3 regions of the Streptomyces sp. NPDC058678 genome follow, and region 1 is predicted to be linked to each of the others. Evidence: riboswitches for the same ligand, from Rfam matches in the RefSeq annotation. Region 1 holds a riboswitch; each other region holds the start of a gene.
What was found. A riboswitch is a leader RNA that binds a small molecule or an ion and turns the genes downstream of it on or off. The one in region 1 is predicted to bind cyclic di-AMP.
Positions count from the first base shown of each region.

Region 2: it holds a riboswitch for cyclic di-AMP, as region 1 does, so the genes downstream of both, ACFWWR_RS01290 (peptidoglycan DD-metalloendopeptidase family protein) here and ACFWWR_RS14455 (NlpC/P60 family protein) in region 1, are expected to answer to the same signal.
Region 3: it holds a riboswitch for cyclic di-AMP, as region 1 does, so the genes downstream of both, ACFWWR_RS24985 (transglycosylase family protein) here and ACFWWR_RS14455 (NlpC/P60 family protein) in region 1, are expected to answer to the same signal.

Region 1 covers NZ_JBHXSG010000012.1:143,389-150,858, forward strand. Annotated here, with positions in the region: gene ACFWWR_RS14440 (DUF4062 domain-containing protein) at 1-1,125, opposite strand, end outside; gene ACFWWR_RS14445 (NlpC/P60 family protein) at 1,223-2,287, opposite strand; gene ACFWWR_RS14450 (hypothetical protein) at 2,772-3,125, shown strand; gene ACFWWR_RS14455 (NlpC/P60 family protein) at 3,177-4,352, opposite strand; cyclic di-AMP (ydaO/yuaA leader) riboswitch at 4,360-4,529, opposite strand; gene pcrA (DNA helicase PcrA) at 4,894-7,380, shown strand; gene ACFWWR_RS14465 (M23 family metallopeptidase) at 7,445-7,470, opposite strand, start outside.
Region 2 covers NZ_JBHXSG010000001.1:293,912-301,381, forward strand. Annotated here, with positions in the region: gene ACFWWR_RS01285 (alpha-galactosidase) at 1-1,600, shown strand, start outside; cyclic di-AMP (ydaO/yuaA leader) riboswitch at 1,904-2,064, shown strand; gene ACFWWR_RS01290 (peptidoglycan DD-metalloendopeptidase family protein) at 2,069-3,061, shown strand; gene ACFWWR_RS01295 (DUF6250 domain-containing protein) at 3,312-4,028, shown strand; gene ACFWWR_RS01300 (SGNH/GDSL hydrolase family protein) at 4,174-4,959, shown strand; gene ACFWWR_RS01305 (TetR/AcrR family transcriptional regulator) at 5,137-5,748, opposite strand; gene ACFWWR_RS01310 (Glu/Leu/Phe/Val dehydrogenase dimerization domain-containing protein) at 5,870-7,048, opposite strand; gene ACFWWR_RS01315 (MBL fold metallo-hydrolase) at 7,193-7,470, shown strand, end outside.
Region 3 covers NZ_JBHXSG010000029.1:8,001-15,470, forward strand. Annotated here, with positions in the region: gene ACFWWR_RS24965 (SurA N-terminal domain-containing protein) at 1-603, shown strand, start outside; gene ACFWWR_RS24970 (nucleoside triphosphate pyrophosphohydrolase) at 720-1,697, shown strand; gene ACFWWR_RS24975 (cytochrome P450) at 2,162-3,433, shown strand; gene ACFWWR_RS24980 (transglycosylase family protein) at 3,602-4,615, shown strand; cyclic di-AMP (ydaO/yuaA leader) riboswitch at 4,798-4,975, shown strand; gene ACFWWR_RS24985 (transglycosylase family protein) at 4,979-5,683, shown strand; gene eno (phosphopyruvate hydratase) at 6,068-7,354, shown strand.

The sequences.
Region 1 (7,470 bases):
CGCCCGGGAGGTGCCGTACCGCTCACGCACCGACTCCGGTGGCAGGCCGAAGCCCTGGACGATGTCCGCCACCTGCCCGGAGGGTGTGCTGAAAAGGTTCTCCGCTTCCCCATCGGTCATGGTCACGACCACGACAGGGAGGCCAATCTCGTAGTCGGGGCGTTGCAGCCCGACGGTTCTCGAGAGGGCCGCGTTCAGCCGGTACGGCAGGGGTTGTGTCGCCGACTCGGTGATGACCTCGGTGATTCCCCAGTGCGCGGCGTCGGACGCCACGCCGTCGTCGGAGCCGGGTGCGGTCACGCCGAGCAGGGGGTGGGCCGTGCGGGCGCGGGCCAGGTCCAGAATGCGGCGGGTGCGTTCGGGGTTCTCCCCGAGCACGGTCATCAGGGCCGGGGACAGCATGAGGGCGACCGTGCGAGCTGCGGTCACGGCACGGTCCAGGCCGAGCATCTCCTCCGGGGCCGAGGCCAGCAGAGCCGTCGATGAGGTGGTGACGCTCCACAGACCTCGCACGCCTGCGGCCAGCTGGTCGGCCGTCTCCTCGTCCTTGGGAGCGTGCAGCAGATGCAGGTCATGGGTCAGCCGGCGGGGATGCGGTGGTTCCGCGACGGGCCTGGGCCGCTCGGTGGCACCGGCGGGAAGTCGCAGTTCGGCCGCCACGGCCGCCGTCACCTCCGCCGCGAGCCGGTCGGGGTTGGTGAACCAGCCGACGCCGTGCTCCTTCATCAGCTCCTGGCGCAGGCACTTGATACCCGCGGCGGAGGGCTCACCGGGGTTGGTCACGGCGTCGATGTGACTGGTGTCCCACTTGGCGCCGTCTTTGACCAGGAAGATCAGCCGCTTGCGACCCGCCGCGCCGGCCTGGCGATACTCCAGTTCCGTGATCGACCGCCCGTCCGGGTTCTGCGGACCGACCTCGGGGACGAAGCCGTAGCGGAAGGCGAAGAGCCCGACGTAGAGGTCACAACTCTCCACGTCGGCAAGACATCTCCCCAAGGGACGCTCGTCGAAGGCGGCATAGTCCTCCATGGCGATGACGTCCAGCTGAAGTCGGCGCAGTGCGGCCAGCGCAGCCGCCCTGTATTCCTCCAGATCGGACACCGTCGACGACAGATAGACCCTCACCCTGCGTACCTCGCTCCTCACGCGGTGAGGACAAGGTACAGGCGGGCGGGGGGATTTGGCGGCGGTCCGGCCACACCGTCCGAGCAGCCCTCGCCGCTCACACCACCCGAGTCGCCCCCGCGAACGGCATCTCGCTGATCGGAGCCAGCCGCACCGGCGCCGACGGGTTCGGGGCGTGGATCATCTGGCCGTTGCCGACGTAGATGCCTACGTGGCTGATGGCGGAGTAGAAGAACACCAGGTCGCCCGGGAGGAGTTCGGAGTGGGGGACGCGCCGGCCGGTGTCGATCTGGGCGTAGGTCGTGCGGGGCAGGGAGAGGCCGGCGGAGCGGTAGGCGGCCTGGATGAGGCCCGAGCAGTCGAAGGCGTCGGGGCCGGTCGCGCCCCAGACATAGGGGCTGCCGAGCTTGGTGTAGGCGTAGGAGACGGCTGCCGCGGCGCGGGAGTTGGGTGCCTGGGAGGTGACGGAACCGGGAGCCGCCAGGCCGTCCCGGGGAGCCGTGGACGCCCGTGAGGCCCGGGTCGGGTCACTCTCCCCGAGCCGCGCCCGCTCCTCGGTGGGCAGCTGGGACAGCAGCCGTCGGGCCGCGCCCAGCTTGCCGTTGACGGTCTTCTTGTGCCGCTTCAGCTCCGCCTGACGCGACTTCAGGGAGGCGAGTTCGATGTGGGCCGCGCCGCGCAACTGCTCGATCTCCCGCAGCTGTCGGCGTACGCGTGCGACGGACGAGGCCTGGCGGTTGCCGGCCCGTTCGGCGAACTCGGCGCCGTCCAGGTACCGGTCGGGGTCGGCGGAGAGCGCGAGCTGGAGGGCGGGGTCCAGGCCGCCGTCGCGGTACTGGGCTGCGGCCATCGAACCCAGCGATTCCCGGGCGGAGTTGAGGCTGTCCGTCTTGCGCGCCGCCTCGTCCCGCAGGGTCGCCAGCCGCGTCTCGGCCGCCTCCGCCTTCTCCTTCGCCCCGTTGTACTTCTCGGTGGCGACCTCCGCCTCCTGGTACAGCTTGTCCACCTTCGCCTTGACCTGCGCCGGCGTGAGCTGCGGTTCGGCGTGTCCGGTCCCGTCGAAGCCGGTCGCGGTCGCCGCGCCCGCGAGGGCGATCGTCGCCGCCGTACGGGCCTTGCTGCCGGCGATTGAGCGTTGCCGGGGCTTGCGGTGCGCTGCCACGTGGACTGCACGTCCTTTCGTGCGACTCGTACGACCGCCTTGTCCGTACGAACGCCAGGCGGAGCGGACGTACGGCCGCCCGCGGGCGGTCACGCGTCCGGCGGCGACCCGCACAGGGGGAGCGGACCGCCGCCGGACCTTTCTCGGCGGTGGTGGCCGACTGCCGCCCCTGGCCCGGGCGGCGGTGGGGAGCCGGTCACCTGGTGGAGGACGCTAAACCCGACAGTGACGGCTTGGTAACGCGATGTACGGAAGTTCCTCCAGCTGACCGCCGGGTGACCGGATGTGACCGTGATCCACCGTGAGGGCCGTCTACTTCACGCAGAGCGATGACCGATGTGTCGAACCGGGACCTATGGGGGCGGCGGAGTGCTATGGGGCGCATATATGCAAGATCCGGTCGGCACGGGTGGCGGGCGCGCGAGGTGTTCTCGGGGCGGGGCGGTGTCGGGCGGCGCCCGGGCCCTGATTAGGCTCCGGCCTCATGGACGTACTCATCCATCTCTTCGTCGGCCTGCACATCGTCGGCATCGCCTCGCTGCTCGGCGGCTTCCTCACCCAGATGAAGGCGATGGGGCAGGGCACCGCCCGGTTCGTCCCGGCGATGCTGCACGGCGCCCTGACGATGCTGGTCACCGGCGTCATCCTGGTCGGGCTCAACCAGGCCGACGACCAGCCCGTCAACAACATCAAGATCGGCGTGAAGCTGGCCCTGCTGATCGTGATCCTCGGGCTCGTCTACGTGAAGCGGGATGAGGAGAAGGTGGAGAAGGGGCTGTTCGGCCTGGTGGGCCTGTTGACCACCGCGAACATCTTCATCGCCGTGCTGTGGACGTGACCTCGGCTCTGCCGGCGGCGTAGGCCGCCGACAGAGCCTTCGAGCGTCGCGTCAGGCCGGCCGCACCACGCTGTGGATCGACGACTCGCCGTCGTAGTAGATCGACTCCTCGCGGACGTACGCGCCCGGCTTCGGGGCGTGGATCATCATGCCGTTGCCGATGTACATGCCGACGTGGCTGAGATCGTCGTAGAAGAACACCAGGTCACCGGGCTGGGCGGCGGAGAGGGAGACCGTGGTGCCGGCGTTGACCTGGTCGTACGTGACGCGCGGGATGTCCACGCCGGCGGCCTTCCAGGCAGCCTGGGTGAGCCCGGAGCAGTCGTAGGACTCGGGGCCGGTGGCGCCCCAGACGTACGGCTTGCCGATCTGGGCGCGGGCGAAGGCGAGTGCCTTCTCGGCCTTGGTGGCGTACGCGGAGTCCGTGGCGGTGGAGGTGGAGCTGGAGGTGGAGGAGGACGAGCTCGACGCGCTGCTGTTCGCCTCCTGCTGAGCCGCCTCCTCCCGGGCCTTCTGCTCCGCCGCCTGCTGCCGTGCCAGCTCCGCCGCCTTGGCCGCGGCCTCCTGCTGCTTCTTCTGCTCGATCGCCGCGAGCCGTGCCTTCTCCTCGGCGGTCAGCTGGGACAGCAGCGCGCGGGCGTCGGCGAGCTTCTTCTGGACGGTGGCCTTGGCGGTCTTCAGGTCGCCCTGCGACTCGGTGAGCGTCCGAAGGCTCTCGGTGGCCTCCTGGCGCTTCTTCATCGTCGCGGACTGCTCGGTGACGTAGTCGTCGACCGCGCCCTTCTGGCGATTGGTCAGCCGGCCCATCAACTGGGTCTGGTCGAAGTAGTCCTGCGGGGAGTCCGCGAGCAGGAAGGTCGCCGTGTCGGGGGTGGAGGCGCCGCTGCGGTACTGGGCGGCGGCGAAGGAACCGAGCTCCTCCCGGGCCTCGTTGAGGCTCTGGGTGCGCTTGGCGACGTCGTCGAGGAGGGTGTCGACGCGCTTGCGCTGCTTGGCGGTCTTCTCCTCGGCCGCGTTGTACTTGTCGGTCGCCGACTCCGCCTGCCGGTACAGGTCGTCGACCTTCTTCTCGACCTCTTCGAGGCTCGGTTTGTCGTCGGCCGACGGGGCGGCGTTGGCCGTCTGGGACAGCAGGGCCACGGAGGTGAGGGCGGCCGTGGCAAGGGCGGGGGTCCGTATGCCTGCTACGCGCGTACCCGAAGGACGCGACTTGCGGTGCGACGCCAAGGGAGGCGACTCCTTCCACGTTCCGCCTACCGAGTTAGCTGTCGGGTTCGGGCGGGTGGCTAGGAAGGTTTGCCCTACGGCCCTTCCCCGGAGGGAATGCGGGCCGATTCACCCCAAGTTCGGTGGGTCCCCGGCTCCGGGCGCACGGCGGCGCGTCGGACTCGGCGGAGGCCGCGCGGCCCGGCGACGTTCGCCGGAGGGGGTCGTACGGCCTGCCCGGCACGGTAGCCAACTGGTGTGGCCCCTGTGAAGGTTGATGTTCGATATGCCCGATACATTTTCGTGACCTTGGGTCAGGCATGCCGCTCGCCGTGATCAATCCATGGTGCTCTGCTGCGGTATATGCGCCTTTCGGTCCTTTCGGCAGGCGATCCACCATCTCGACTCGGCCGATCGCTGACCGTGATGACACCCTTGCGGACGGTAAGTCGGCCGGGTCGGTCGACCTCCGCAAGATCTTCGGCCCCTGAAGCCGCCGAATCAGGCGATGTTCTCGGGGCGGCGGCGGGCTGTCAGTGGGGCGCCCTAGACTCGGAGAGCGATGAGCAGCCTCTTTGACGACAGCTTCCTGGCGAACCTCCAGGCCCCCCGGGCCCACGAGGAGGAACACCCGCCACCCCCCGAGGACGATCACGTACCGGAGCCGGTTCCGGACGATCTGTTCGGCGGGAAGTTCGACGTGCCGCCGGACCGGGACGCGTACTACCGTGACGGCGCCCCGCGCCCGGTGGTGGACGCGGCCGCGCTCCTGGACGGACTGAACGAAAACCAGCGCGCCGCGGTCGTGCACCACGGCACCCCGCTGCTCATCGTGGCCGGCGCGGGCTCCGGCAAGACCCGCGTACTCACCCACCGCATCGCCCACCTACTCGGCGAGCGGCACGTGCATCCGGGCCAGATCCTCGCGATCACCTTCACCAACAAAGCCGCGGGCGAGATGAAGGAACGCGTCGAGCAGCTCGTCGGCCCGCGCGCGAACGCGATGTGGGTGATGACGTTCCACAGTGCCTGCGTGCGGATCCTGCGACGGGAGTCGAAGAAGCTGGGCTTCACCTCCTCCTTCTCGATCTACGACGCGGCCGACAGCAAGCGTCTGATGGCGCTCGTCTGCCGTGACCTGGACCTCGACCCCAAGCGCTTCCCGCCGAAGTCCTTCAGCGCCAAGGTCTCGAACCTGAAGAACGAGCTGATCGACGAGGAGGACTTCGCCGCCCAGGCCACCGACGGCTTCGAGAAGACCCTCGCCCAGGCCTACGCCATGTACCAGTCACGACTGCGCGAGGCGAACGCCCTCGACTTCGACGACCTGATCATGACGACGGTCAACCTGCTCCGCGCCTTCCCGGACGTCGCCGAGCACTACCGCCGCCGCTTCCGGCACGTCCTCGTCGACGAGTACCAGGACACCAACCACGCCCAGTACTCCCTGGTCAGGGAGCTCGTCGGCACCTCCGAGCACCCGGTGGACGTACCGCCCAGTCAGGACGACCTCCAGCCCGCCGAACTGTGCGTGGTGGGCGACGCCGACCAGTCGATCTACGCCTTCCGCGGTGCGACCATCCGCAACATCCTCCAGTTCGAGGAGGACTACCCGGACGCGACGACGATCCTCCTGGAGCAGAACTACCGCTCCACCCAGACGATCCTCACCGTCGCCAACGCCGTCATCGAGCGCAACGAGTCCCGCCGCCCCAAGAACCTGTGGACCAACGCCGGTGCCGGGGCGCGCATCACCGGCTATGTCGCCGACACCGAGCACGACGAGGCGCAGTTCGTCGCCGACGAGATAGACCGTCTCACCGACGCGGGCAACGCGAAGGCGGGAGACGTCGCCGTCTTCTACCGTACGAACGCCCAGTCCCGTGTCTTCGAAGAGATCTTCATCCGCGTCGGCCTGCCCTACAAGGTCGTCGGCGGCGTCCGCTTCTACGAGCGCAAGGAGGTCCGGGACGTCCTCGCCTACCTGCGGGTGCTGGCCAACCCGGAGGACTCGGTCCCGCTGCGCCGGATCCTGAACGTCCCCAAGCGGGGCATCGGCGACCGCGCCGAGGCGATGATCGACGCCCTGTCCCAGCGGGAGAAGATCAGCTTCCCGCAGGCGCTCAAGCGCGTCGACGAGGCGTACGGCATGGCCGCGCGCTCGACGAACGCCGTGAAGCGGTTCAACACGCTCATGGAGGACCTCCGCACGATCGTTGAGTCCGGCGCGGGCCCCGCGACCGTCCTGGAGGCGGTGCTCGAACGGACCGGCTACCTCGCCGAGTTGCAGGCGTCCACTGACCCGCAGGACGAGACGCGCATCGAGAACCTTCAGGAACTCGCGGCCGTGGCCCTGGAGTTCGAGCAGGAGTCCGGGGAGGGCGAGACCCCGGGCGGTCTCTCCGCATTCCTGGAGCGGGTCGCGCTAGTCGCCGACTCCGACCAGATCCCCGACGAGGACGAGGACGGCTCCGGAGTCATCACCCTGATGACCCTGCACACCGCCAAGGGCCTCGAGTTCCCGGTCGTCTTCCTGACCGGCATGGAGGACGGCGTCTTCCCGCACATGCGCTCCCTCGGCCAGCCCAAGGAGCTGGAGGAGGAGCGGCGCCTGGCGTACGTCGGCATCACGCGCGCGCGGGAACGGCTGTACCTGACCCGGTCGTCGATGCGCAGCGCGTGGGGACAGCCCTCGTACAACCCGCCCTCGCGGTTCCTGGAGGAGATCCCGGCACAGCACGTCGACTGGAAGCGGACGGGTGCCATGGCGCCGATGTCCTCCGGGCCGGCGTCCGGGGTGGCGGCCTCGCTGTCGTCGTCCCGCTCCCGCTCGTCCGCCTCGGGTGCGTCCGGCTTCGCCACGCGCCGGACCTCGGAGAAGCCGACCGTGTCGCTGGCGGTCGGGGACCGGGTGACACACGACCAGTTCGGGCTCGGCACGGTCGTGGGCGTGAAGGGCACGGGCGGCAACGCGGAGGCGACGATCGACTTCGGGGACACCAAGCCGAAGCGGCTGCTGCTGCGGTACGCGCCGGTGGAGAAGCTGTAGGAGACGGGGGCGGGGCCCGGGCCGGTCGGCCTGAGGGAGCAGCCCGGGGCTGCCCCCTCACGTCCTACGTCGGGTCGATCCCGTGGCTGC
Region 2 (7,470 bases), on a different contig from region 1:
CTGGCGGCTGTCCCAGCTGCACGGCCGCTGGGCCGCGGAGTCCCGGCTCGTGCGCTCCCCCCTCACCTACGGTGAGAAGGTCATCGGCAGCCGCCGCGGCCACACCGGACACCAGCACCTGCCCTGGGTCGCGCTCGACACCGACGCCACCGAGGAGCGCGGCGAGGTCTACGGCTGCGCCCTCGGCTGGTCCGGGTCCTGGCGGATCGCCGTGGCCCAACTCCCGGACGCCCGCGTGCAGATCACCGGCGGGGCCGGGTACGACGACTCCGGCCTGCTGCGGCTGGCGGCGGGGGAGTCCTTCACGACGCCCGTGTTCGCCGGCCTGTGGAGCGACGGCGGCTTCGGCGGGGCGAGCCGCGCCTGGCACGCGTACCAGCGTGCGTATGTGATCCCGGACGCGGACCAGGACCGGCCGGTGCTGTTCAACTCCTGGGAGGCCACGGAGTTCGACATCTCCGAGGAGCAGCAGGGGGTGCTGGCGCGGCGGGCCGCGGCGATCGGCGTCGAGCTGTTCGTCGTCGACGACGGCTGGTTCGGAGCCCGCACCAGCGACCGCGCCGGGCTCGGCGACTGGAAGCCCAACCCCGACCGCTTCCCCGGCGGCCTCAAGCCGCTCGGCGACTACGTGCACGCCCTCGGTATGCGGTTCGGCATCTGGGTCGAGCCGGAGATGGTCAACCCGGACAGCGAGCTGTACCGGGCTCACCCGGACTGGGTGCAGTACCAGTCGGGACGAAAGCGGACGGAACTGCGCAATCAACTCGTACTGAACCTCGCGCGCGAGGACGTCCAGGAATACCTCTGGGGGCAGCTCCACGAGCTCCTCTCCAGTGCCCCGATCGACTACGTGAAGTGGGACTTCAACCGCTGCTTCACCGACGCGGGCTGGCCCGGCGAGTCCTATCCGCAGCGCCTGTGGGTCGACCACGTGCACGCCCTGTACCGCCTGTTGGACCGGCTGCGGGCCGCCCACCCGGGCGTCGCCTTCGAGTCCTGCTCGGGCGGCGGCGGCCGGATCGACCTCGGCGTGATGAGCCGTACGGACCAGGTGTGGACCTCCGACAACACCGACCCGCTCGACCGGCTCGCCATCCAGCACGGCTTCAGTCAGGTCCACCCCGCCCGGGTCATGGCCGCCTGGGTCACCGACAGCCCCAACACCCAGCTCAACGGCCGGGTCAGCTCGCTGCGGTTCCGCTTCGTGAGCGCCATGGCCGGGGTGCTCGGCGTCGGCGGGGACCTCGCCGAGTGGACCGAGGAGGAGCTCGCCGAGGCCGGTGACTGGGTGGCTCTCTACAAGGAGATCCGGCCCCTCGTGCAGCGCGGCGACCTCTACCGGCTGCGGCCCCCGGAGGGCGGGCTGAGCGCGGTGCAGTACGTGCTGGGCGACGAGGCCGTCGTCCTGGCCTGGCTCCAAGCGCAGCGCTACGGCGAGCCCGTGCCGGCGCTGCGACTGCGAGGCCTCGACCCGTCAGCGTCGTATGAATGCCGCGAAACGGGCGAAGTTCACAGAGGTGCCGTACTGCTGCATCACGGACTGCGGACGCAGGTGCGCGGTGACCTGGATGCGACGATTCTCCGCCTGCGTCGTATCTAGGGTTTCTGTCTGAAATGGCGCCTTCGTTCCAACTCCGGTCGGAGCAAAGGCGCCTGGGGGGCGGCCACGTGAGGAGCGTCATATTCGTGACCGTGCGTTGCCCGTCATGTTCACGTAATCAACACGCTTTTCATGGGTGTTTGGCCAAAAGGGCAGTCCCCTAATGCACTCAGTGTGACCGGGAATTCTCTCAGGTGACCAACAGAAAGGTATTCGGGGGCAACCACTTACTTGTCCCTTTGCGTCCTGGTCGCTTACGTTCACCACTCATCCGGACGGACGCCCAATCCTGCCGCCGCCCGGAACCCGCACACACCCACCCGTACACGGCAGGAGCGGGGGACCCACAGGTACAACGCCTGTTCCGGTCTCCGGAACGGCTAGGGGTTAAGTCGTACTTCGGTACGGCCGGGCATCTCCAGTCCGCACCCGACAGCTCACCTCGCAGGCGCCGGAGAGGAATTCGCCATGCCCGCGAAGGGTAAGCACCGCCGACCGAAGTCCCAGCGCTTCACTCGCTCCATCGCCGTCGCCGGAACCGGCGGCGCCGCACTTGCGCTCCCGCTTCTCGGGGCCACCGGCGCGCACGCCGCCACCCCGCAGTCCGTCTCGGAAAAGGCCGTTCAGTCGTCCGTTCCGGCCACCGTGCAGAAGGTGGCCGAAAAGGCGGCGGCCGAAAAGCAGGAGGCCGCGCAGACTTCGGGCGCGAAGACCTACTCCGTGCGAGCCGGTGACTATCTCGCGAAGATCGCGGACGAGCAGAACGTCAGCGGTGGCTGGAAGAAGCTCTACTCCGACAACCGCGCGGCCGTCGGCGACGACCCGTCGCTGATCCACCCCGGCCTGAAGCTCTCGATCGGCAAGAAGGCGGCGACGAGCACGCCCAAGTCGTCGTCCTCCTCGGACTCTTCCTCTTCTTCGTCCAAGTCGTCGGATTCGTCGAAGCCGTCCAAGTCGTCGGATTCGTCTGATTCATCCGCGTCGTCGCAGTCGTCCTCCTCGTCGAAGACCGAGGCGGCCGCCCAGAGCGCCGACACCGCCGGCAACTCCAGCGGCTTCAGCCTCCCGGTGAGCGGTGCCTCCGTCGGTACCGCCTACCGCACGGCGGGCAGCATGTGGTCCAGCGGCTACCACACGGGCGTCGACTTCGTCGTCCCAACCGGCACCTCCCTGAAGGCGGTCGGCGCGGGCACGGTCGTCTCCGCGGGCTGGGGCGGCGCGTACGGCAACCAGGTCGTCATCAAGCTCGCCGACGGCTACTACGCCCAGTACGCCCACCTGTCCTCGCTCTCCGTCTCCAGCGGCCAGTCCGTGACGGCCGGCCAGCAGGTCGGCCTCTCCGGCGCCACCGGCAACGTGACCGGTCCGCACCTGCACTTCGAGATCCGCACCACGCCCGACTACGGCTCGGACGTGGACCCGGTCGCCTACCTCCGCTCGAAGGGCGTGGCCGTCGGCTGACGCTCCTTCCAGCGCCCCTGAGGGTGGCGCCCCACACACCACCGAAGGCCGGACCCCGATCCCCGGGTCCGGCCTTCGGTGCGTTCGCCCTTCCTCACTCATGATCACTTCGTTGCGGTCTTGTGGCAGGGGTGCACGGAGCGTCGACAGTGAGGGGAGAGAGGGGACACAGTGAACTCCGCACCGGTGCAAGCGCTTTCTCCGTCTGTGCCGAAGCCCTCGATCACCCTCCTGGAAGGAGCCGTCTCCCGTGACGACCACGCGTAGAGCCTTCGGAGCCCTCACCGCGGGCGCCGCCCTGGCCGCCCTCGCGCCCGCGACCGACGCGAGCGCCACGCCCCGTCATCGCCGGCTGATCGCCCGCGACGACTTCCGCCACGGTCTCGGCCGGTGGGCGGTGGAACTCGAGAAGGGCGGTACCGTCACCGCCTCCCGCGGGGTCCTGGACATCGACGTGCCCGCCGGCGCGACGGTCTGGTTCAAGGAACGGCTCGAAGGCCCGTACGTCCTGGAGTACACCGCCACTCCGGTGTCGGCGGGCGGGGTCAACGACCGGGTCTCCGACCTCAACAACTTCTGGAACGCCGTCGACGTCCGTTCCCCCGACGACCTTTTCGCCACGCAGCGGGGCGGGGCGCTGGCGGAGTACGACTACCTCAAGACCTACTACTCCGGATACGGCGCCAACTACAACACCACGACCCGGCTGCGCCGCTACGTCGGAGAGGCGGGCGTCCGGCCGCTCGTGTACGACTACACCGAGCCGCTGCTCGTGCCGAACGAGCCGAACCGGGTCCGGATCGTCTCCGACGGCTCGGGCGTCCGGTGGTGGAACAACGGGAGGCTCGTCTTCGACTACGGCGACCCCGAGCCCTACACGAGCGGGCACTTCGCCTTCCGGACCACCTGGAGCCACTTCCGGATCAGCGGGTTCCGGGTGTGGCGGTTGCAGCCCCAACAGCGGTGAAGGCAGGGCTATTCCTGCTTTGACCAATCCTTGAAGAGTGGCTTATCTCACCGCCCGTCAACCCCTTCCTACGGTCGCGTAGCTCACATCCCAAGGGGAATCATGGGCCGACGTGGCAGACGATTCGAAGAGTGACAACAGATCAGTGATCGGGTCGTACGTGGCGGTGGGGGACAGCTTCACCGAGGGCGTCGGCGACCCCGGCCCCGACGGGTCGTTCGTCGGCTGGGCCGACCGGTTCGCGGTACTGCTCGCGGACCGGCGACCCGAGGGCGACTTCAGGTACGCGAACCTCGCGGTCCGCGGGAAACTGCTCGACCAGGTGGTGGAGGGCCAGCTTCCGCAGGCCCTCGAACTGGCCCCTGACCTGGTCTCTTTCTGTGCCGGTGGCAACGACATCCTGCGGCCCGGCACCGACCCCGACGAGGTGGCCGAGCGTTTCGAGCGGGCGGTGGTGCAGCTCACCGCCGTCGCGGGCACGGTGATGGTGACGACCGGGTTCGACACCCGTGGCGTGCCCGTCCTCAAGCATCTGCGCGGCAAGATCGCCACCTACAACGGACATGTGCGGGCCATCGCCGACCGCCACGGCTGTCCGGTGCTCGACCTGTGGTCCCTGAAGACCGTTCAGGACCGGCGGGCATGGGACGGCGACCGGCTCCACCTGTCGGCGGACGGGCACACGCGCGTGGCGCTGCGCGCGGGGCAGGTCCTCGGTCTGGAGATCCCGGCCGACCCGGACCAGCCCTGGCCGCCGCTGCCGCCGCGCGGCACGCTCGAGGTCCGGCGGGACAACGTGCACTGGGCGCGCGAGTACCTGGTGCCGTGGATCGGCCGTCGGCTGCGCGGGGAGTCCTCGGGCGACCACGTGACCGCCAAGGGCAGGCTGTCGCCGGACGACATCAAGACGCGGATCGCTTCCGTGGCGTGAGTGCGTGAGTGCGTGAGTGCGTGAGTGCGTTAGGGCGTGGGGGGCTTCAGGGCTTCAGGGCTTCAGGGCTTCAGGGCTCGAGGGTGCCCGGTGCGTGCCGGCCCGCGGGCGGGGCGGCTGGGCACTCGGCTCGTCCGGGCGGGGGCCGGCTCGTGCGGGGCAGCGGGCTCGGCGCCGCTAGGTCGTCAACGCCGCCCGTGCCAGCCCGAGTTCCCGGGCGAGCGCCTCGTCGACCCATTCCTGTGCCCGCGCCCGCGAGACCGCGCCCGAGTACGACGTGAGCTGTACGGCGAGCCCGTCCAGCAGGGCCGTGAGGCGCAGAGCCGTGCCGCCCGGGTCCGGGCAGTGGAACTCGCCGGCGGTCACGCCCTCGGCGATCACCTCGGCGAGGGCGGCCTTCCACCGCCGGTCGAGGTCCCGGGTGACGTCCTGGAGTGCGGGCTCGCGCAACGCGGCCGCCCAGCCCTCGATCCACAGCCGCCAGCCCTTGGCCGGGCCGGTCGGGGCGTACCAGCGCACCGCCGCCCGCAGCCGGCGCAGCGCCGTGGTGCGGCGGCCGAGCAGCTTGCGCAGGTGGGTGAGGTCGTCCTCGGCCGCGTACGAGAACGCGGCGGCGACCAGTTTCTCCTTCGTGGAGAAGTGATAGAGCACCAGTGCGTTGCTCACACCGAGCGCCGAGGCCACGTCGGCGATCCTGACCGCCGCCACGCCCCGTACCTCGATCTGTTCGATCGCGGCCCGCAACAGCTCCTCGCGCCGCTCCGCCACGCTCAACCGCACTCTCGCCACGCGGTCACCCTAATCCGTGGTGCTTGTGGGCCGCCGGACGGAGGGCGATTCCCGGCCGCGACGGTCCTGGCCGGTCATCACCCCTGACAGGGCCGTTCGCGCCGAGGAACGGGGGCCGCGCCTACCGGTACCACCCGAACCGTTCGGCGATCACCGGCAGCCGGTCCGCGACGATGGCGTGCGCGGCCGCCCGCGGGCTCGTCCCGTCCGTCTCCGCGCGGGCCAGCATCTGCTCGACCAGGGCGCGCATCGAGCGGCGCGTGTGGGCGAACGCCGCGTCCGCGTCGGCTTCGACGTCGCCGAACAGTGTCCACCACCACCAGGCGTTCGTCCCGGAGTTCACGATCACGTCCGGCAGCACGGTCACCCCGCGCGCGGACAGCAGTTCCTCCGCCTCGGGGAGGACCGGCATGTTGGCCGCCTCGATGATCCAGCGGGCCGTGATCCGCTCCTGGTTCGTGGTGTCGACGGCGTACGAGACGGCCGCGGGCACCAGCACCTCCGCGCCCGCCGACAGCCAGGCGTCACCCGGCAGTTCACGGTCGCCCGGACGCAGCACGGCCCGGTCCACCGTGCCGTGGGCGTCCCGCGCCGCGAGCAGCGCCTCGACGTCGAGCCCCGCCGGGTTGGCGATCGTGCCCTTGATGTCGGCGACGGCCACGACGGTGAGCCCCGCGCGCGTGAGGAAGCGCGCGGTGGCCCCGCCCATGGTGCCCAGGCCCTGCACGGCGACCCGCGTTCCCGTATACGCCACGCCGGCCCGGTCCAGGGCCGTCAACGCCGACTCCGCCACTCCGCAGCCGCCGACCAGCTCGTCGAGCCCGATGCCGTCGACCTCGACCGCGAAGGCGTCCGCGAGCCGCCGCCGGGCCGTGACCTCGTCGTCGAGCAGCGGATACACCGCCTGGATCGAAGAGACCAGTCCCGCTTCCGAGGCCGCCCGGTCCACCAGGTCCTGACTGAGGCCGAGGTCCTCGCCGGTGGTCCACAGGCTCTCGACGTACGGCCGCATGGCGCGCAGGTAGCGCACCAGAAGCTCGTACGCCCCCGGCTCCCGGGGATCGCAGTCGATACCGCCCTTGGCGCCGCCGAGGGGGACGTAGCGGCCCTCCGGGTTGTAGTGCAGGGCCTCCTTCATGGTCATACCGCGGGCGAGCTGGGCGACCTCGTCCAGAGTGCAGCCCGCGCGCATGCGCAGCCCGCCGCTGGAGACGCCGCGCACCAGCCGGTCGACCACCAGGAAACCCTGACGACCGGTGAGGTGGTCGGTCCAGGTGAGCGACATCAGGGGGGCGGTCATGCGGTCTCCTCCAACTGAACGGTGAGTCAGTATCCAGATGCTGGCCGTGTCCTGTCAACGAGGGAATGGATCACGGGTGCAACCCGGTTGTCAGAGGGGGCGACCATAATGGAACGCCTCACCGACTCCCCCTGGAGGTACACCGTGACCGGTTTCCGTTCCCCGAGCTCCGGGCTTCGCGCGCTGCGGCCCGCGGCCTTCGGTGCGGACCCGAGCGGTGAGCGCCTGGCGCGCATCCGCAGATCGCCCCACTTCAAGGACGGGGTGTTCCAGAATCCCGGGGGCACCACCAGTACCCGGCCCTCAGGTTCGTCGAGGGAGTTCGCGAAGACCTTCTTCGACAAGGACGAGCGGGCCCGCCGCGCCCCGACGGGCACGGTTCCGGTGCACGCCACCACGCTCGCCGACATCGCCGAGCCCCC
Region 3 (7,470 bases), on a different contig from region 1:
ATCGCCGCGGCCCCCCTCCTCACCGCCTGCGGAAACGATGCGCATCCCGGCGCGGCGGCCGTCGTCGGCGGCCAGCGGATCACCGTCTCCCAGCTGGAAACCCGGGTGAGCGAAGTGCGCGCGGCGCAGCGGGCGGCGGTGCCGGACGACGCACAGTACGAGCAGGCCATCGCCAAGACCGGCACGCTCACCCGCGACACCCTGCACAACATGGTCCTGGAGCGCGTGCTGCAGCGCGCCGCCGAGGACGCGGGCGTGACCGTCAGCCGCAAGGAGATCCAGCAGATGCGCAGCGGCCTGGAACAGCAGACCGGCGGCGCCGAGGCCCTGGAAGCGGCCTGGCTGCAGCAGTACGGCATCGCCCCCGAGCGCCTCGACGAGAACCTCCGCCTCCAGCTGGAGGCCCAGAAGCTCGCCACCCAGCTCGGCACCGACACCGGAGACCCCGCCTTCTGGAACACCCTCGCCAAGGCGTCCAAGAAGCTGGACGTCGACCTCAACCCGCGCTACGGCAGCTGGGACGTGAACAAGAGCAGCCGCGTCGACACGAAGACGCCGTGGCTGCGCGAGGTCACGGCGACGGGGACGCAGCAGACGGCATGACCGGGTGCGCAGCAGGCGCATGACTACACCGCAGGGTTGTTCATACGATCGCACTACGCCCCCCTGCCCTGTGGACAACTGATCGCCTCGTCGGCGGCGTGCGTTAGCTTCGAATGGTGAACGCAACCAGCCCCGAAGCCGCCACCGGCCGCATCGTCCTCCTCACCACCAGCCACCGCGTCGCGCCCGGCCTGCTGTCCTGGCCCGCCTGGCAGGCGCTGCACGCCGCCGACCGCGTGCTGTGCGCGGACGGCGCGCACCCGCAGCTGCCGTATCTGCGCGAGGCGGGAACAGCGGTCGACGAGGCGTCGCCCACCGCCGAGGAACTGGTCGGCGCGTGCGCCGGAGGGCGGACGGTGGTCGTGGTCGCCACCGGCGAGGGCGAGCCGGCCCTCACGGACGGCCTGGCACGCCTCGCGGGCTCCGGCCGCGTCCACATGCCCGAGCTGGAGCTGCTCCCCGCCTCCTACGACCTGCCGGGCGCCCGCCTCCTCGACCTCGTCCAGGTCATGGACCGCATCCGCGCCGAATGCCCCTGGTCGTCCCAGCAGACCCACAAGGGCCTGGCGAAGTACGGCATCGAGGAGGCGTACGAACTCGTCGAGGCCATCGAGGAGGGCGACCGCGACGAACTGCGCGAGGAACTGGGCGACGTCCTGCTCCAGGTCGTCTTCCACGCCCGTATCGCCGAGGAGGACCCTGACGCCCCCTTCTCCGTCGACGACGTCGCCGGCGGCATCGTCGCCAAGCTCATCCACCGCCACCCGCACGTCTTCGGCGACGAGACGGCCACGACCCCCGAGGAGGTCAAGGAGCACTGGCTGCGCACGAAGGCGATAGAGAAGCAGCGCGAGTCGGTCACGGACGGCGTTCCCCTCGGCCAGCCGGGCCTCGCCCTGGCGGCGAAGCTGGCGTCGAGAGTACGGACGGCGGGCCTGCAAGTGCCGTTGCCCAAGGCCGAGGGCATCGGGTACGACCTGCTCGCCCTGGCGGTACGAGCGGAGGCGGAGGGCGTGGATCCGGAGGCGGCACTGCGCGTCGCCGCACGGGCGTACCGGGATGCGGTTCGCGCTGCTGAAGGGCTCGGCGACTAGTCCCGAGGTCTCCTCGGGACTCTGACCGGCCCGTTGAGCTGCTGCCGCGAAAGCAGGGCAGGCTGCCGAGAATGCCGAAGCAGGGCAAGTCGCGGATGCCGAAAGCACAGCAGGTCTGCACAAGCGAAGGCCGGGCAGGTCCGCGGAAGCCGAGGAACGGCCGCGCAAGGTTGCCACCTGGACCCCACCAACCTCCCCGAAGGGCTCTCTCCGCCCCGGCTCTTCCGAGGCTCCCGGCCTCTTCCGAGGCTCCCGGCCTCTTCCGAGGCCCCCGGCCTTCGAGGACTCCGCCGCACCCCGGTCCTCCCCGCCGCCTCACCGGCCCCCCGAAGGGCTCTCTCCGCCCCGCCCGCCCCCTCCGCCTCCTCACCAGCCTCCCCGCAGCGATCCCTCCGCCCCAGCTCGGCCCCATCCCGGCTCCCACCCGGCGTTCCCCCAGCCGAGTCTCCGGATACCGTCAGGGAGTGACCGACCAGCCCACCCCCACGGACCCCGCCCCGGAACTCTTCACCTGGGAGTTCGCGACGGATCCCTACCCTGCCTACGCCTGGCTCCGCGAGAACGCCCCCGTGCACAGAACCAAACTCCCCAGCGGCGTGGAGGCCTGGCTGGTCACCCGGTACGTCGACGCCAAGCAGGCCCTCGCCGACCCGCGTCTGTCCAAGAACCCGGCGCATCACGACGAGCCCGCCCACGCCAAGGGCAAGACCGGCATCCCCGGTGAGCGCAAGGCCGAGCTGATGACCCATCTGCTCAACATCGACCCGCCGGACCACACGAGGCTCCGCCGGCTCGTCTCCAAGGCGTTCACGCCGAGACGCGTCGCCGAGTTCGCGGACCGGGTTCAGGAACTCACCGACCACCTCATCGACCAGTTCGCCGAGAAGGGCAGCGCCGACCTCATCCACGAGTTCGCCTTCCCCCTGCCCATCTACGCGATCTGCGACCTGCTCGGCGTCCCTCGCGAGGACCAGGACGACTTCCGGGACTGGGCGGGGATGATGATCCGTCACGGCGGAGGGCCCCGGGGCGGTGTGGCGCGGTCGGTGAAGAAGATGCGGGGCTATCTCGCTGAGCTCATCCACCGCAAGCGGGAAGCGCTACCGGAGACCGCCGCCCCCGGCGAGGACCTCATCTCCGGCCTCATCCGCGCCTCCGACCACGGCGAGCACCTCTCGGAGAACGAGGCGGCGGCCATGGCCTTCATCCTCTTGTTCGCAGGGTTCGAGACCACCGTCAACTTGATCGGCAACGGCACGTACGCCCTCCTCACCCACCCCGAGCAGCGAGACCGGCTCCAGAAGTCCCTCGCCGCCGGTGAACGGGGCCTCCTGGAGACCGGGGTGGAGGAACTGCTCCGCTACGACGGCCCCGTCGAGCTCGCCACCTGGCGGTTCGCGACCCAGCCGCTCCGCATCGGTGGGCAGGACATCGTGGCCGGCGATCCCGTTCTCGTCGTACTCGCCGCCGCGGACCGGGATCCGGAGCGGTTCGTCGATCCGGACACTCTCGACCTGTCCCGCCGTGACAATCAGCACCTCGGATACGGCCACGGCATCCACTACTGCCTGGGCGCACCCCTCGCCCGTCTGGAGGGGCAGACCGCGCTCGCCACGCTCCTGACGCGCCTTCCGGATCTGCAACTCGCGGTGGAATCGGCAGATTTGCGATGGCGGGGTGGTCTCATCATGCGCGGACTGAGGACGTTGCCCGTCGAGTTCACGCCGCGTGTCTGACTCCTCTCACCTGCGTAAAGGTGACGCGCCCTCACCTCTGTGATCTTCACGTGATCTACGCGGCATTAACTTGTGACAAGTGTTCGACTGCCTATACGTTCACGGATCAGCGCGGCGCCGAGCCTCACCCGCCGCGCTGGTCATCGTTGTCTCGCGAAAGGTTTCCGCATGCTCTCCGGGAACGGCCGTCATCGTCGCCCCCGCCAGGCTCCGGCCATCCTCGTGGCGGCCGGAGTGACGGGCTCCGCCATCGCGATCCCGCTCCTCGGCGCCACCGGCGCGAGCGCGGCGACCGGGACCACGTGGGACCAGGTGGCCAACTGCGAGACGGGTGGCTCCTGGAGCGAGAACAGCGGGGACGGGTACTACGGCGGGCTCCACATCGCCCAGAAGGACTGGGAGCAGTACGGCGGTCTCGACTTCGCCTCGCGCGCCGACCAGGCCAGCCGCAACCAGCAGATATCGGTCGCCGAGAAAATCCTCGCGGACAAGGGTGTCGGCTACTGGTCCACCTGCGGACTGCTCAACGGGCTCAGCAAGGACTCCGCGGCGGCCGACGTCGACACGGGTGTGGTGGACGGCGCGACGTCGGGCAGCGGCGAATCGTCCGACTCGCCCGGCTTGTCGGACTCCTCCGAGTCCTCGGCGGACTCGTCGGCAGACGCGTCCTCGGACGCGTCCGTGTCGCCCACCCCGTCCGGCTCCGGCGACCAGTCGGACGGGTCGGACAAGGCAGGCAACTCGGGCAAGTCCGACTCCTCCTCTGATTCCGTCCCGGGCTCCGATGACTCGCAGGACTCACAGGGTTCCGACAGCTCCGCCACGGACACCACGAAGCAGGATGACTCGGACAAGTCCTGGCAAGAGGGCGGCTCTTCGGCCCTCGTCGACACCGGCTCCCTCAGTGCCGGCCGGCACCGCGGTGGCAGTGCCGACGAGACCGCCGCCGACAGTGGTACCGGCGACGCCGCCGACGGCACCTCCACGGGCCGTCACGCCGTCCGCGCCGACTCGTACACCGTCCGCGTCGGAGACACTCTCGCGTCCATCGCGGACTCCCTTGACCTCCAGGGCGGGTGGCGCGAGCTCTACGCCGAGAACAAGCAGGCGATCGGCGTCGACCCGAGCGTCATCGTGCCCGGTCAGACCCTCTCCGTCGGTGTCGAATCGGGCGAAAACTAGCGGGAGTTCGCGTCACACTTCACACTGAATGTCCGTTTTAGTGAAAGTGTGGGATGACTCTCAGAAGCCCTGATCGTCTTTGAAATTCCGCGGATCGCGTGTCTACGGTCAGGACCGCTCGCCAACACGAGCCCCGGCTGCCGCAACGCCGAATCCTGCCAGCGGCCGTACGGGAACAGTCGTCGCGTCAAGCGCCGTAGGCAGGAGCGGGGGACCCAAGGTAAGCGCCGGAACCAGCAGTTGAGCTGGGTCCGGCTTGGGGTGAAGCCGTGCCGCGCACGAAACAGTGCGAGGCACGGCCGGGCAACTCAACCGGCCCGAACCCGACAGCTCACCTCGCAGGCGTCGGTGAGGGGATCCACCATGCTGTTTTCCGGCAAGGGCAAGCACCGCCGTCCGTCCAAGGCCACCCGGGCCATCGCCATCGCCGGTGTCACCGGCGCCGCCGTCGCCGCCCCGCTGATGGCGGCCGGCAACGCCTCCGCCGCCACCGCCTCCGAGTGGGACGCCGTCGCCCAGTGCGAGTCCGGCGGCAACTGGTCCATCAACACCGGCAACGGCTACTACGGCGGCCTGCAGTTCTCCGCCTCCACCTGGGCCGCGTACGGCGGCACGCAGTACGCCTCGCAGGCCAACCAGGCCTCCAAGTCGCAGCAGATAGCCGTCGCCGAGAAGGTCCTCGCCTCCCAGGGCAAGGGTGCCTGGCCGAGCTGCGGCGTGAACCTGTCGAGCTCCGCGTACAACGGCAGCACCGACACCTCGTCGAACAGCTCCAGCGGCTCCAGCAGCTCCAGCAGCGGTTCCTCGGAGACCACGACCCGTTCCTCGGAGCAGCAGGCGTCCCGTTCCGCGGACCGTCCGGCCGCGAAGAAGACCGTCACCACCCCGACCGGCAAGAAGGTCAAGAAGGGTGACGGCGAGTACAAGGTCGTCAAGGGCGACACCCTCAGCTCGATCGCCGAGGAGAACGACGTCAAGGGCGGCTGGGCGAAGCTGTTCGAGCTGAACAAGGACATCGTCGAGGACGCCAACCTCATCTACCCGGGCCAGCAGCTGCACCTGAAGTGACACGCGGCTCGTAGCTCAGCCACAGCGTCCTTATACCCGCGGGCTCCACAGTGGAGTCCGCGTGAGGGCCACCCCCGTCCCCACGGGCTCCCCGCTCCGGTGCGTCTTCCCCCGTACGCACCGGGGCGGGGCTTTTTCATGGGGTTTGACTGCGGGCTTCGGTGCCGGCTTCGGTGCGAGCCCCGTGCGTGGTTGCGTGCGGGGTTTCGTGGGGTTTCCGCGCACGTTGTACGGGGCTCTTTGTTCCGTTCGGAAACAATTTACTCTCGGTTCTGTCCATCGGGTGGTCGACGGGCTGGCCGATCGCCCGGAGCCGGTTAGGCTCGTCCCGCAGTACCCATCGCGGTCCTGCCAGCCCGCGTCACATTGAAGAAGGAGATGCTCGTGCCGTCCATCGACGTCGTCGTAGCCCGGGAAATCCTGGACTCCCGAGGCAACCCCACGGTCGAGGTCGAGGTCGGCCTCGACGACGGCAGCACGGGTCGTGCCGCCGTTCCGTCCGGTGCCTCCACGGGTGCCTTCGAGGCCATCGAGCTCCGCGACGGTGACCCGAACCGCTATCAGGGCAAGGGTGTCGAGAAGGCCGTCCTCGCCGTCATCGAGCAGATCGGCCCGGAGCTCGTCGGCTACGACGCCACCGAGCAGCGCCTGATCGACCAGGCGATGTTCGACCTGGACGCCACCGACAACAAGGGCTCGCTCGGCGCCAACGCCATCCTCGGCGTCTCCCTCGCCGTCGCCCACGCCGCCTCCGAGGCCAGCGACCTCCCCCTCTTCCGCTACCTGGGCGGCCCGAACGCGCACCTGCTGCCCGTTCCGATGATGAACATCCTGAACGGCGGCTCGCACGCCGACTCCAACGTGGACATCCAGGAGTTCATGATCGCGCCGATCGGCGCGGAGTCCTTCTCCGAGGCGCTGCGCTGGGGCACCGAGGTCTACCACACCCTCAAGAAGGTGCTGAAGTCCAAGGGCCTGTCCACCGGCCTCGGCGACGAGGGCGGCTTCGCCCCGAACCTCGGCTCCAACCGCGAGGCCCTCGACCTCATCCTCGAGGCCGTCAAGGAAGCCGGTTACACCCCCGGCGAGCAGATCGCCCTGGCCCTGGACGTCGCCGCCTCCGAGTTCTACAAGGACGGTGTCTACTCCTTCGAGGGCAAGGAGCGCTCCGCCGCCGAGATGACGGAGTACTACGAGGAGCTCGTCGCGGCCTACCCGCTCGTCTCCATCGAGGACCCGCTGTTCGAGGACGACTGGGCCGGCTGGAAGGTCCTCACCGACAAGCTCGGCGACAAGGTCCAGATCGTCGGCGACGACCTGTTCGTCACCAACCCGGAGCGCCTGGCCCGCGGCATCGAGGAGGGCGCCGCCAACGCCCTGCTCGTCAAGGTCAACCAGATCGGCTCGCTGACCGAGACCCTGGACGCCGTCGAGATGGCCCAGCGCAGCGGCTTCAAGTGCATGATGTCCCACCGCTCCGGCGAGACCGAGGACGTCACCATCGCCGACCTCGCCGTCGCCACCAACTGCGGCCAGATCAAGACCGGCGCCCCGGCCCGCTCCGAGCGCGTCGCCAAGTACAACCAGCTGCTGCGCATCGAGGAGATCCTCGACGACGCCGCGGTGTACGCCGGCCGCAGCGCGTTCCCGCGGTTCCGCTCTGCGAACTAGGCACAGCAAGGGCTGACCCAAGCGGGGTCAAGCCCTAGCCAGTCGTACGTACGTCCCCGTACCCGGTCCCGTACCGTGTCCGGGGACGTACGTACGTGTGAGACGGGAGGCGGGGG